Regions from separate parts of the Vreelandella sp. V005 genome, predicted to be linked through region 2. Evidence: predicted binding sites of a transcription regulator. Region 2 holds the regulator's gene; each other region holds the start of a gene.
What was found. The regulator sigma-54, encoded in region 2, starts transcription at its own class of promoters, with help from an activator protein. The targets are predictions, from matches to a motif close to TGGCACNNNNNTTGCTNT.

Region 1 (3,239 bases), 220 kb from region 2:
TGCGAAAGTCTTCACTGCTAAAGGTAATCCCTTGCGTGGCCAACTTGCGATACAACGCTTTGGAGATATCCAAACTCATCCGGTTCAAGCCGCCGTTAGGGTCCTCTTCACTCACTGGTTGGTGCTTGTGGTCGTAGGCATCGGCGATGTCCACCTGGCAGATCTGGCGCGTAGAATAGTTGCGCTGAAGCTCCGATAACACCCCGATTTCCAGCCCCCAATCGGCAGGAATTCGAATGCCTTCGAGCACCTCGCTGCGCATCGCAAACTCGCCCGAAAGCGGGTAGCGGAAGCTATCCAAGTAGTCGAGATACGCCAGCGGCCCGCAGACGGTTTTCAGCGCCCGCAGCAACGGCGTCACCAGCAGCCGAGAAACCCGGCCATTGAGTTTGCCCTCCGCAATGCGGGGGTAATAACCTTTACAGAAACTATAATTGAAATTGGGGTGGGCGACCGGATACATCAGGCGCGCCAGCAAACCGCGCTCATAAGTGAGAATATCGCAATCGTGCAGCCCCACTACCGTCGAGCGAGCTGACGACAGCATATACCCAGCGCAATACCAAACGTTACGCCCTTTTCCAGGCTCCAACGCCCCTAGCCCATGCGCTTCCAGCTCCGCATCCAGCGCTCTCAGGCGCGGGCCATCGTTCCACAAAATACGCGTATGCTGTGGCAGGCGCGAGAAAAACTCCCGAGCGAATAAAAACTGCTCACGGTCGGCACGATCCAGACCAATGACTATCTCATTGAGATAAGGCACTTTAACCAGCTCATCGACAATCGCTGACAGCGCTGGCCCCTCTAACTCCGAAAACAGTGACGGTAGAATCAAGCCCATCGGCCGCCGACGAGCGAACTGGCAAAGCTCTTCTTCTAACGCCTCCACTGGGCGCTTCGTCAGGTTATGAAAGTCAGTAATAATGCCGTTTTGATGAAAGTCACTCATGCGCTTGCCTCCCTGGATTCGTCGAACTGTTCTTGATTAACGAACCGCTCTACAACAACAGCATCACCCTTCTCTGCCGTCGCTAAACGGCGTTCGTCTCGCCCCCACCAGTGGGCCACCCCCTCGGCCCAGCCGGTTGGCCCGGTTGCTTCCGTGCGGTAAAGCGCACTGTTACATGGCTCAACGACTAAGTCATGACACCCACGGATCACCACGGCCTGATCCACCGCCTCAAGCATAGAGATATCATTTGGCCCATCTCCCAGGCCTAACGAGAGAGGCGTCCGGCCTCTCAAGGCCGTAAAGCGTTTGACCAGCCACTCCACGGCGCTGCCTTTGTCCGCCGCACGCCCCATCACATGCCAGAAACGCCCGCCTTGTGTTAGCTGCAGGCCATCCCCTTCCAAAGCCGCACGAAATGTTTCCAATGCCGCGTCACTATCTTTCCACAACAGCGGCTCGCTGCCTTCCCGCTGCCGCGCATCATGGGCACGGGATTCATCCAACCCCGTCAGTTCCATTACTTCCTTCACACTCAACTCACCCATGCGGGTAAATTGAACATCCAAACGCTCGCGCCACACCTTTAAACGCGCACTTATAAAACCAATATCCACCCCAGGATGTTTAATCACCACTCCATCACGACCACCGCCAGGGCGGTCTAACCGCGCATGGCACCAGCCTGGCGGCAGGCCAATCACCGCCCCATTTTCCGCAATAAACGGCGTCGCGGTGAGGCCGAGCGCTTCGCGCAAGGGAATCAACTCCGCACGGGTTTTACTGGTAACCGGAATGACCGGCACGCCCATTTGCTTAAAACGAGCCAGCCAAGGGGCGGCCGGGCTGAAGTCATAGGTGTGGTGATCCAGCAGCGAGCCATCTAAATCGGTCACCACTATACGCGGCGGCAACATCGGGTCGGCTGATGCGGTGAATGAAGATGGCGATGGAGAAAGCGGCGCTGAAAATTGATTTGATTCCGGCATGGCACTACCTCTTTTCGGTCTTAGCGCATCATCGATGTATATGGCAAGGATAGCTAATCGCTAAGTCCCGCAATGGTTCGGCTAAGAAAAAGATAGCAAGTTATAAGCCAAAACGAAGAAACGTAGTTTTAGCAGCAGGTTATGGCGCATTTGAGAACGCCCAGGGAGATGGCTTCGCTGCAGGCACCAAAAAGAAGCAGCCTAAAAGCACCAAAAAGGCGCATGAGGCACTTTAGTGCACTTTTTGCGTCGGTAAACGAAAAAAAACTAACACAAGACTTGGCAGCGGCGCATAAATAGCTATACTTATCTTGTACCCACTGGTTGTCCTGTACACCCCTCACCTGACGCCAGTGGGCTGCAGTGAGCCAAGCCCTTTCTACCCGCCTCCCCCGGCGGTTTTTTTTATGCTGGAAAAGTGGGATACACCGCGGGCAGAGATTGCCGCGTCGCTGCGCTCCTCGCAATGACATGGGAAGTCAGAGCTCTACTCCACATGAATAACGACTTCAACCCGACGGTTACGCGCACGCCCTTCTGCCGTGGCGTTACTTTCCAGTGGCCTAGTGGCCGCCAAGCCAACCGCGCGCAGGCGCTCTGCATCGACGCCCGACGCTTCGAGCGCCTCCACAATGGCAATGGCCCGTGCACTCGAGAGGGCCCAGTTGGAAGAGAATTCTTCAGTATTGATCGTTTGGCTATCAGAGTGGCCTTCCACCCATACCTCGCCATCGTAGCGCTGTATCGTCTCCAGCAAGCTACCCACTAGCGATGACCCATCGTCGGTCAACTCAGCCGTAGCGGAAGGAAATAGCAGTTGATCCTGCACACGCAAACTAATCCCCTCATCCACTCGTGACACCTCGACACCTTCCAAGTCGGGTAGATAGGTAGACTCTTCAACGCGCTGAGACAGCGCCTGGTTCAAGGCCAAGGCCCCCGACACCGATTCATCGCTAACCGGTTGCACGTTCACCGGCGGCCGATCGGTCAATACCACCATGTAATCCGCCAAGGGTGACGAAAAATCATCGCTACCGGCTGGCATCAACAGTTTGGGCAATGTAATGGCGGGCGCCGGGGGCGGTGCGGCCAAGAGCGGTGGAACACCGTAACTAACGCGCCGGAGCCGCTCAGAAAGCGGCGGCAAGCCGGCCACACCCAGCGAAGCACTCACCGCCATGGGGCTCAGCCCTACACCACGCCAGATGGGAAGGCTCGCGCGGTCAGGCATGGCTTGCGCTAACGCCTCTGGCAAAGGGATTCCAAGCGTGGGGACCGGTGGGTTAATCGCCTCTTCA
Region 2 (3,239 bases):
GCGCGCGGGTACCGCTGTCTACAGCGGCGATGTCAACATCCGTCAAGGTGAAATGCAGTTACGAGGCGATCGTGTAGAGATCGAACGCAATGAGGCAGGTGAGCTCTCCCGCGCCACCTCGACCGGTGAACGCGCCTACTTGCGCCATCAGGTCGAAGGGCAAGAAGGTCCTACGGAAGGCTGGGCAAGGCGCATTATTTATCATGTCGCCGAGCGTCGGGTCGAGCTGATAGACCAAGCCGAATTGATCCAACAAGCAGATACCTTTACCGGCGGTCGTCTTGAATATTTCATTGACCGTGAAGTGATCCAAGCGCGCTCTGACGTAGACGGCAGCGAACCCCAGCGTATCCGCATGACGCTTCAGCCCGAACAATAGGGAGCCACGCTTTGGCAACTACAGACACTGCGCCCATCAAAACCTTGTATGCCCACCACTTGGCCAAAAGCTACAAACGTCGCCGGGTGGTCAAAGACATTAATTTAGAGATTTCCCAAGGCAGCGTGGTTGGCTTGCTCGGCCCCAACGGCGCGGGCAAAACCACCTCGTTTTATATGATCGTGGGGCTGGTAAAATCCGATGCAGGCAAAGTGGGCATCGACGAGGTAGACCTCACCCGCGCTCCCATGCATGAGCGTGCAGCGGCGGGGATTGGCTACCTGCCACAAGAGGCGTCGATTTTCCGTAAATTATCGGTCGCCGATAATATTATGGCGATACTTGAAACGCGCAAAGAGCTTAACCGCAGCGATCGCGAGCAGCGCCTGGAGGCACTGCTAGAAGACTTCCATATCACGCATATTCGCGACAACCTGGGCATGAGCCTTTCAGGCGGCGAACGCAGGCGAGTAGAAATAGCTCGCTCACTAGCCACGGAACCCGCCTTTATATTATTGGATGAGCCGTTTGCTGGCGTTGACCCCATTTCGGTCGGCGAGATTAAAACCATCATCCGGGCTCTTAAGCAGCGTCATATTGGCGTACTCATCACTGACCACAACGTGCGCGAAACGCTCGACATCTGCGATATCGCCTACATCGTGGGCGATGGGCAGATCATCGCCAGCGGCTCAACCGAATCGATTCTGACTAACCAAAAAGTGAGAGACGTTTATTTAGGCGCTGATTTTCGCCTCTGAGTTGATTTTTGCATCTAAACTTTTTGCCTCTAAATCGTGTTCCACAACAACTTTACTACCAATGGCATGCTTATTGCACTTGCGCCCAGGAGCTACTCACACTAGGGTGGAGCATTCTGATTAACGAGTGGTTCTCAGATGGTCATGAAAGCTTCTCTCCAACTGCGTATCGGCACACAGCTAACCATGACGCCTCAGCTGCAGCAGGCGATTGCCCTGCTACAGCTGTCAACGCTGGACCTCCGTCAAGAAATTCAGCAGGCCTTGGATGCCAATCCCCTGCTGGAACAGGAAGATGAATTTAGCGAGCAGGCCGTCAGCGAGACTAAAGAGGAAGAGTGGTCAGAGAGTATTCCTACCGAATTATCCGTCGACAGCGACTGGTCTGACACCTATCAAGACGTTGGCACTCACAGCGGCAGCAGCGAAGGCCCTGACTTCGAGCGTCAGGCGGCTGGCCAGAGTCTTCATGGGCACTTGCTGTGGCAACTTGCGATGACCGATTTTGGTGCCAGGGAGCAGCTAGTCGCAGAAAGCCTAATCGATGCGCTTGACGCGAATGGCTACTTAACCCAGCCGCTTAATGACATCCGTGAAGGGCTTCGCGACCAGGGAATCGAAGGGCTCAGCCAGCGCGAAGTAGAAACCATTCTACTTAAACTCCAGCAGTTCGAGCCCACGGGGATATTTGCCCGCGACTTGCGGGAGTGCTTAATGCTGCAGTTGGCTGCCCTGCCCGATAACACACCACTACTGGTGCCCGCTCGTCGCTTAGTGCGTCAATTTCTTGAAGCATTGGGTAAAGACGACATACGTTTGCTCAAGCGCCGCCTGGGGCTCGATGACGCCCAATTGGCGGATGTCATTCTGCTAATACGCAGTCTTGATCCCCGCCCAGGCAGCGCCTATGGCGATACCGACGACAGCTACGTAACGCCGGATCTCGTCGTACGCCATGACCATGAAGGCTGGCACTTAGAACTCAACCCAGAGGCCCTGCCAAGACTGCGCATTCAGCCCGATTACGCCAGCCTGATCAAACGTGCTGACAAAAGCCAAGACAACCAGTTTTTGAAAGAGCACCTGCAAGAAGCACGCTGGCTGATCAAAAGCCTCTCTAGTCGCAACGATACCTTGCTGCGGGTTGGCCGCGAAATTGTCACACGACAAATTGGCTTTTTAGAACATGGCGAAGAAGCCATGAAACCGCTTATTCTGGCCGATATCGCCGAAGCCGTCGAAATGCACGAGTCGACAATCTCCCGAGTAACCACTCAGAAATTTATTCATACGCCTCGGGGCGTTTTTGAGCTCAAATACTTTTTTTCAAGCCAAGTCAGCGGCCAGGACGGTGACAGCCACTCAAGCACCGCGATCCGCGCCCGCCTTAAGAAGCTAATTCAAGAGGAACCGCCCGGCAAACCACTTTCTGATAGTCGTTTAGTAACACTATTAGGCGAGGGGGGAATTCAGGTAGCCCGCCGTACGGTGGCAAAATATCGCGAAGCGATGGGCATTCCCTCTTCCAGTGAACGCCGTCGCTTACGCTAGCGCTGGTCAACGTTTAAGGGGAAACTCTCGACAAGGGCTTTGCAATACGGCAAAAAGGGTTACAATCGAAGTACAGTCCGATGGATAAGGAGTACGTCAATGCAAGTTAATATCACTGGTCATCACGTAGAACTGACTGACGCCTTGCGTGACTATGTCAACGAAAAGCTTGAACGTGTAGAGCGCCATTACGACAATATAACCACGGTGCAAGTCACCCTATCGGTGGAGAAAGAGCGCCAGCAAGCCGCCTGTACACTGCATGCAGCAGGGGCTGATTTACATGCCGAAGCCCTAGACAGTGATATGTACGCCGCCATTGACGCGTTAGCGGACAAAATTGACCGTCAACTTGTTAAACATAAGGAAAAAGCACAAGCTCGCGCCCAAGGCGCTGGCGTGCGTTAATTCAATGACGTTGGAAACCATACTCCCCCCGGAACGGGTTCTTTTTGACGTCCCCGGGGGCAGCAAAAAAAGGGTGCTGGAGTTTTTCAGCACCTTTATTGCCCAAAATACTCCCAGCCTGGACAGCCAAGAAGTGTTCA
Region 3 (3,239 bases), on a different contig from region 2:
TCGCTATTGACCTGGAAATAACGCGGCTTGTCGAACTCACCCACTAGCCCCACAAAACTGTCGAGGATCTCGCTGCGTTGCTCAACATCTTGCCACTGCATGACGACATAACCCGGAGGCGGTAGCTCCCAGCGCTGGGTATGAGTGGTTGACGCAAGATCGAGAATTAGATCGAAGCTGTCGCGCTCAATCAACGCGCGGGCAAGATCCAGCGGCGCATCTTCCTCGTCAAGCTGAACGCGAAAAGCCCCGAGATAACCATTGATGCGCAGCTGGGCCAATTGATGGCTGCTAAGCGCTTGGGTGACAACCGGTTCGCTGGCGACGGCTGTATCTGCTATCTCGCTGTCCTGGCCATGGGCGGCAGGCCCGGTCATTAGCAGCGTGAGCGAGGCCAGACCGCGGCCTTGAAGCGCGCGCGCAGCAGCGTTTACGTCAGCGGAAGTACCTATCAACAGGGCATGACCACGGCTGTGATAAGTCACATTGGCAGGCGTTAAGTTGGCAGGCCAAGAGATACGTCGGCGTACCGTTTCTCGAGCCTCGGCATTACGCTGGTCGTCTACAGACGCCAGTTGGATTCGTTGATTCATGCATTCTCACGGTCAGTGAATAATTCTTATTATATTTTTGAGTTATATATTTAACTATTGTGGCATAACAATGTGCGGAAACTAAGTTAAGCCTATGGCGAAAACCACTATTTGCCAAATTAATTACCGTCAACGCTTCCAACGCTTGAGCTATCAGCATCATTCAATGCTTTGTTTTACATCTACTTTCAACAAAGGCTAGGTGTTTTTTTCTCGGTCAGATGAATAATCAGACTGGTCGTCTAGTGAGGCATTTTTTGAGCTGCTGTCCTCAGCAGGTAGAGACGCTTCTTGCTCGCCGATGTCTTTTGCGCGCTCGGGTTGGGTGTCAGTTACTTGTTTATCGACGGCTTCTTCTACTTTATGTGTCCACTGGCGAAGCTTACCGGCAAGTTCTGACGACATCGGTTTCAGCAGTTTATGGTAGTCGGCGTCGTAATCGTCTAAACCATCGCGCACGTTGTAGTTACCGGTGGCCCAAAGCCGCTTAAGCGCTTGACGACGCAAAGCACCGCTGACGCCCGGCACCATGTACGCGCTGAAGTCACTGCCCGCTTGCAGCGTCTCAGGGTCTGGCAAGGTGTGGTCTAAGCTGCCGGGTTCAGGCGCCTGCGCAGGCGGTGTCAGGGGGTGTTCATTCTCCGCCTCAAGCTGACCGGCCTCATCATGAAACGCCGCTTCTGGGTCAGCGGGCAGGTCATCAATGGCCGACGCCTCTTCTGTTTCAACGTTGCGCTTCAACCGCGACCAGCGTTCCAAGCGGCTCATTACGGCTGCTCCTGGGTAGGCGTATCTTTGGCACGTCCCGCCCCTTTGCGTTTTTTCTTGCGCATTTCCATCGGCGCTTCTCCATGACGTGCCAGATAGCTCTCAAGCCAAACCTGAATGGCCAGTGGCATGGCGGCTTCCAGCACCTGCTGCTCGCCGTCCATCCAACCGGCCGCCACGTCCTGGCTGGCGGTGATGGCATCTGGCTTGGGTGTTTGCCCAGAAAAGCCTGCCCGCACAAATAATCGCGGCGTAGTCGATGTTAAATTGAACCGGTAAGCAGCACGCTCGGTCATCGAAAGCTGTAGATTGACCACATTGTCACCCTGATCGCTCAGCGCAAGCTCTGCTATGCGCCACTGGGTCAGCGTAAAACGTTTCACCTGCTTGGCCTCAGCCACCAAGGTAATACTGATTGGGCGTAAGTTATCGCTCATAATTTTAAATACCCTGAACCTTACATGGATGGCACGTGAAGAAATGGCATTCGAAAAAATCGTCGTTAGAAAAAACGCACAGATAAGGATAGCGCTTGAATGGGTAGACAAGTAAGCATCCCCAGCGCCATCATCGTCAACCCTGTCGTTCTGCGAGAACTCTTTTGTGAGGTTCATGGATGCCCGCCCTTCAGCCTACCCTTCAAATAAGCCGAGCCCGCCTACCGGCCACCACCGAAATCAGTATCGTTGATGAATACGGCGATACGCGCCAGCAGGCAATCGCCGCTGAACGGGCACTCACCGTGTACCTTAATAAGCGAGAGATCGTCACACTGATGACGCTGGGCGATGATCCGGAAGCATTGGTCGTGGGTTATCTACGCAACCAAGGCCTGTTGCGTGCCGCGGCTGACTTAGCCGCCGTGCAGGTCGATTGGGAAGTAGAAGCCGCGGTCGTGATCACACGCCACTTACCCGAAGATTTAGAGGCGCGGTTAAGCACTCGTACCGTCACGACTGGCTGCGGCCAGGGCACGGTCTTTGGTAAGCTACTCGATCAAACAGCGCTCACAGCACTACCCAAGACTCAATTGACACAATCATCGCTCTATCAACTACTGCAAAATCTTAACGCCTATAATGAAACCTACCGTAGCGCAGGCGCCGTTCACGGCTGCGCACTTTGCCGTCAAACCGAGGTGCTCGACTTTGTCGAGGATGTTGGTCGGCACAACGCGGTAGATACGCTAGCAGGGCGGCAATGGCTACAACAAGCCGGCAGTGCCGATGCCGACATCTTCTACACCACCGGGCGACTGACGTCTGAAATGGTACTGAAAGTGGCGCAAATGGGCATTAGCGTGCTGGTCTCGCGCTCCGGCGTTACCCAAAAAGGCGTTGAACTGGCCGAACGCTTCGGCGTCATGCTGATTGCCCGCGCTAAAGGCCGCCATTTTCAGGCTATTAATACCCACAATCGCCTGGCGTTGGATGCGATACCTAATCGTCCGCCCCAGACTCGTTCATCGAAAGAGGCAAGCTCATGATTCCCACTCACGAACTCACCGGCATGATCCTCGCGGGCGGCGAAGGGCGCAGAATGGGTGGCCGTGATAAAGGACTTGAGCCGTTCGCCGGCCTGCCGTTAGTCGGCCATGTCGTCAAACGCCTTAAAGGCCAAGTGGCTGAGCTGCTGATTAACGCCAACCGCAATGCCGACGCTTACCATTTCTTTGCCGATCGCGTGATTGCCGATAAAGAAGCGGGCTTTAAAGGCCCTTTAATGGGTATCTATAGCGGCCTTTGTGCGGCCAAAACGCCTTGGCTGCTGGTGGTTCCGTGCGACTCCCCCGCCCTGCCTGACGACCTAGTCGCACGCATGGTGGCAGGCATTGGTGATCATGATATAGCCGTCGCCTTTGATGGTGAGCGGTTGCAC
Region 4 (3,239 bases), on a different contig from region 2:
AACCAGGCTTGGGTCGCTGGTGTCAGCGTGGGTGCGCACGAACTGCACCCCATTGCCGATCAATAAATTAAGCGTCTTCAGCGCGCGCTCGCGAATGTCCGCCTCTGTGAGCATAGGCTTTCGCTCACTCCAGCGCTCAATGCCTTCAAACAGCGTGCCGCTTTGGTTCCAGCTAGGCTCGCCTGCCGTTAGCGCAGCGTCCAAATGGATATGAGGCTCAATAAATGGCGCGCAGACCAGCTTGGCGCCTGCATCGATTTGACCTTCGCTTGGCGTTTGCGGTGCATCTTGAATAGTAATCGAGCTGAACGTGCCGTCTTCCACGACGAGACGATAAAGCTCTGGGCGCTGGCGTAGGCGGGCGTTAATGATCTGCATGAACATATAAAAAAGCGCTCACTTATTGTTTGGCGGGTGAAGGAAGCGTATCGCTCAGCGTAGCGTGTTTTAAACGCAGCAGCACGGCGTAGCTGCCCGCTGCTACCGCCACCCCCACTAAGGGCGGCAACAAAGGTGAAAGGTAGGCAGCGCTGGCGCCTATCGCGTAGGCGGCTAGCCCACGGCGATTGAAATCGGGTAGCCGAGCAGCGTTTAGCTCGGGATAGCGGCCTTTATACTTGAGCCAGAAATCCGCCATGATGACCCCGCCCATGGGGGGAATAAAGGTGCCAAGTAGGACTAAAAAGGGGATTAGCAGATTGTACATGCCGCCGACCGCTAGCACCGTACCAATGGCAGCACCTGCTACGGTGACTAAGCGGCGTTTTTCAGTACGCAGCAAATTGCAGCCCGCTACCGCGAAGTTGTAGATAGTGTTGTCCTGTGTCGTCCAGATATTAAGAAACAGCATGAGTACGGCGATAGACACAAATCCTTGAGCGATCAGCACATCGACGATATCCGCCTGCTGGTAAATCATGGTGCCGAGCGCGCCTGTTAGGACCATTAAGCCGTTACCGACAAAAAACGCTGCCAGCGTTGCGATGACCGCAGTTTTGGGCGTTTTGGCAAAACGACTCCAGTTGGTGGCTTGGGTGCCACCGCTAATAAAGGTGCCGATGATGACCGTCACCGCTGCTGCCACGCTCATACTCTCCGAGGGCGTTTGTTGGCTTAACCCGGCAAAGCCGCGCACATCGACGAGCCCGGTGAATAGGCTGATCAAGATAAACAGCATCATGGCAGGGACAGTAAAGCGCGACAGCCAGTCCATACCCTTGTAACCGATCATGGCGGTCACACAGAAGCCAAAACCAAAAAGCACCATTAAGGGGATTTCCAGCCATTCAGGCATTCCCATGGTGCGCACCAGTACCAGTGCGATGGTTGCTGTCCCCCACGCATACCAGCCGATTTGGGTAAAGCCGAGGATAAAGTCAGAGAGCTTGCTGCCTTTTTCGCCAAAACAGAAGCGCCCCATCAACACTGAATTAAGCCCACTTTTACAGGCGATATAGGCAAGCGCTGCGGCATACGTACCCAGCAGCAAATTGCCTATGAGTATGATCCATAACAGCTTACCAATTGGGAAAGCTTGTCCTAAGGAGCCACCCGCCCACATGGTCGCGGTAAAAAAGGTAAAGCCTAGCAGTACGGCAGAAGCGGAGAGCAACCCCTTCCGAGCATGGGTAGGGACTTCGCTGAGCGGGTAATCAGACTGGTGCATCACGATCTCCTAACGTAAGTAAGTAAAGTGATTAGCTAATAACTTACTAGCAAAAGACGTGCCAAAAATAATTAGCCTCAAAGAAGTGCAAAGCGTGTTTTTTAAAACATATTCACTCTTTTTAATGATACTTTATTAAATAAAGGCTAATAATTTCGTTTTATTTACCGATGTAAACAATATGAAAAAAACGATTCGTACAGAGCGATGTGTACAAAAAAGAATATTGCTTAGTGCAATGACTAATTGAGTCATTGCGTGGTAGCGATAAGGAACCCGACTAAATGCAAGCACCGCAGCCTGTGAACGCTTCACCGCCTACTGCTAACCTTTCCTGGCACCGTTCGCTAGTAGGGAAATTGGTCATTTTTATGCTGTTGGGCGTGCTGTTTGCCTATTTGATGGGCGCGTTGTCAGGTTTTTTGATGGTGGAACGGGGCGCGCGCGAACAGTGGTGGCGTGAAGCGCAAGTGAACACCCAGATCGTTAGTGCCACCATTCGGCGTATCTATACCTCTGTGGCGGTTAAAACAGACGATACAGGGCAGGTGACGCATATTATCTCACCACGCGCGATTGGCGATGAGGAGTCAGTGCTTGAAACAGGGTTTAGCCCAGTTGATGTCTTAGCATTGGCCAGTGCCCAAACTCGCAACAATGTCTGGTTATTTGCCGAGTCGCCGCAAGGCAAACTAGAGAAGATGGTGGATGCCCGTAATACCGTTGAGTCTAACGCTTTACTGGCGGTGAGTAGTTGGCGGTCCATGTCGCAAGCGGCTGACTTTTACGTGGGGTTTGCCAAAATTGGTAATGAAGAGCATTTTATTAGTTCACTGCCGATTGTGACCTCTGAAGGCCAGCTATTGGGTGTTGTGGTTTCCACTATTGGCCAGAAAGCGTCTCTTTATCAGATACGCAACGATCTAATCCAAAAAGCGTTTTTGGCGCTTCTAGCGGTACTGCTTGCCACAGCGTTGCTGTTAAGTATTTTGATGCGACGATTATTTAGACCTGTACCTGTATTGGTACGGGCGCTAACCGCCATCGCTAAAAACCAAACCCAAAGCACTACGCCTTACACGCAACGCAAAGATGAGATTGGCCGTATGGCAAATGCTATTGATGCCCTGCGCAAGAAGGTTATTGAACGTGAGCACCTGCTTGATGTGAAAGATGAGGCCCTGCGTTTTCAACATCTTGCCCATCACGATGAGTTAACCAAATTACCTAACCGTATACAGCTTAATGATGCTTTAAAAGCGGCGGTGCGCTCACTGCTTCAAGGCGACGTATTTAACGTCATGCTGTTCGACCTTGATCACTTTAAAGAAGTAAACGACAGCTTGGGCCATGCGGCGGGCGATGCGCTGTTGATAGAAGTCAGCCAGCGAGTGCAGGGGTTGCTGACAGAGAACGACTTAGTGGCGCGCTTAGGCGGCGATGAATTCGCCATCATTCAGAGCGTTTCGCGTAGTGCGCTGGAAGAGGCCAAGGCGTTGGCGGGCCAAATTGTTGCCACGCTACATGCGCCTTTCCACATTGATGCGCAGGTCATCCAAATAGGCGTGAGCGT

Region 1: ACUN8H_RS01395 (HAD-IIB family hydrolase) is a predicted target of sigma-54. The motif match lies at 2,031-2,048, and genes of this name have one in related genera.
Region 3: ACUN8H_RS09190 (DUF3305 domain-containing protein) is a predicted target of sigma-54. The motif match lies at 1,911-1,928, and genes of this name have one in related genera.
Region 4: codB (cytosine permease) is a predicted target of sigma-54. The motif match lies at 1,713-1,730, and genes of this name have one in related genera.

The regions. Positions count from the first base shown of each region.
Region 1 covers NZ_JBQXYA010000001.1:303,583-306,821, forward strand. The annotation lists gene ACUN8H_RS01390 (glycosyl transferase) at 1-949, opposite strand, end outside; gene ACUN8H_RS01395 (HAD-IIB family hydrolase) at 946-1,938, opposite strand; gene ACUN8H_RS01400 (OmpA family protein) at 2,426-3,239, opposite strand, start outside.
Region 2 covers NZ_JBQXYA010000001.1:88,419-91,657, forward strand. The annotation lists gene lptA (lipopolysaccharide transport periplasmic protein LptA) at 1-379, shown strand, start outside; gene lptB (LPS export ABC transporter ATP-binding protein) at 391-1,140, shown strand; gene ACUN8H_RS00445 (RNA polymerase factor sigma-54) at 1,279-2,691, shown strand; gene hpf (ribosome hibernation-promoting factor, HPF/YfiA family) at 2,791-3,099, shown strand; gene ACUN8H_RS00455 (PTS sugar transporter subunit IIA) at 3,104-3,239, shown strand, end outside.
Region 3 covers NZ_JBQXYA010000003.1:124,141-127,379, forward strand. The annotation lists gene ACUN8H_RS09180 (4Fe-4S binding protein) at 1-593, opposite strand, end outside; gene ACUN8H_RS09185 (DUF3306 domain-containing protein) at 792-1,361, opposite strand; gene ACUN8H_RS09190 (DUF3305 domain-containing protein) at 1,361-1,798, opposite strand; gene ACUN8H_RS09195 (formate dehydrogenase accessory sulfurtransferase FdhD) at 1,978-2,847, shown strand; gene mobA (molybdenum cofactor guanylyltransferase MobA) at 2,844-3,239, shown strand, end outside.
Region 4 covers NZ_JBQXYA010000003.1:150,073-153,311, reverse strand. The annotation lists gene codA (cytosine deaminase) at 1-384, opposite strand, end outside; gene codB (cytosine permease) at 401-1,666, opposite strand; gene ACUN8H_RS09285 (diguanylate cyclase domain-containing protein) at 1,951-3,239, shown strand, end outside.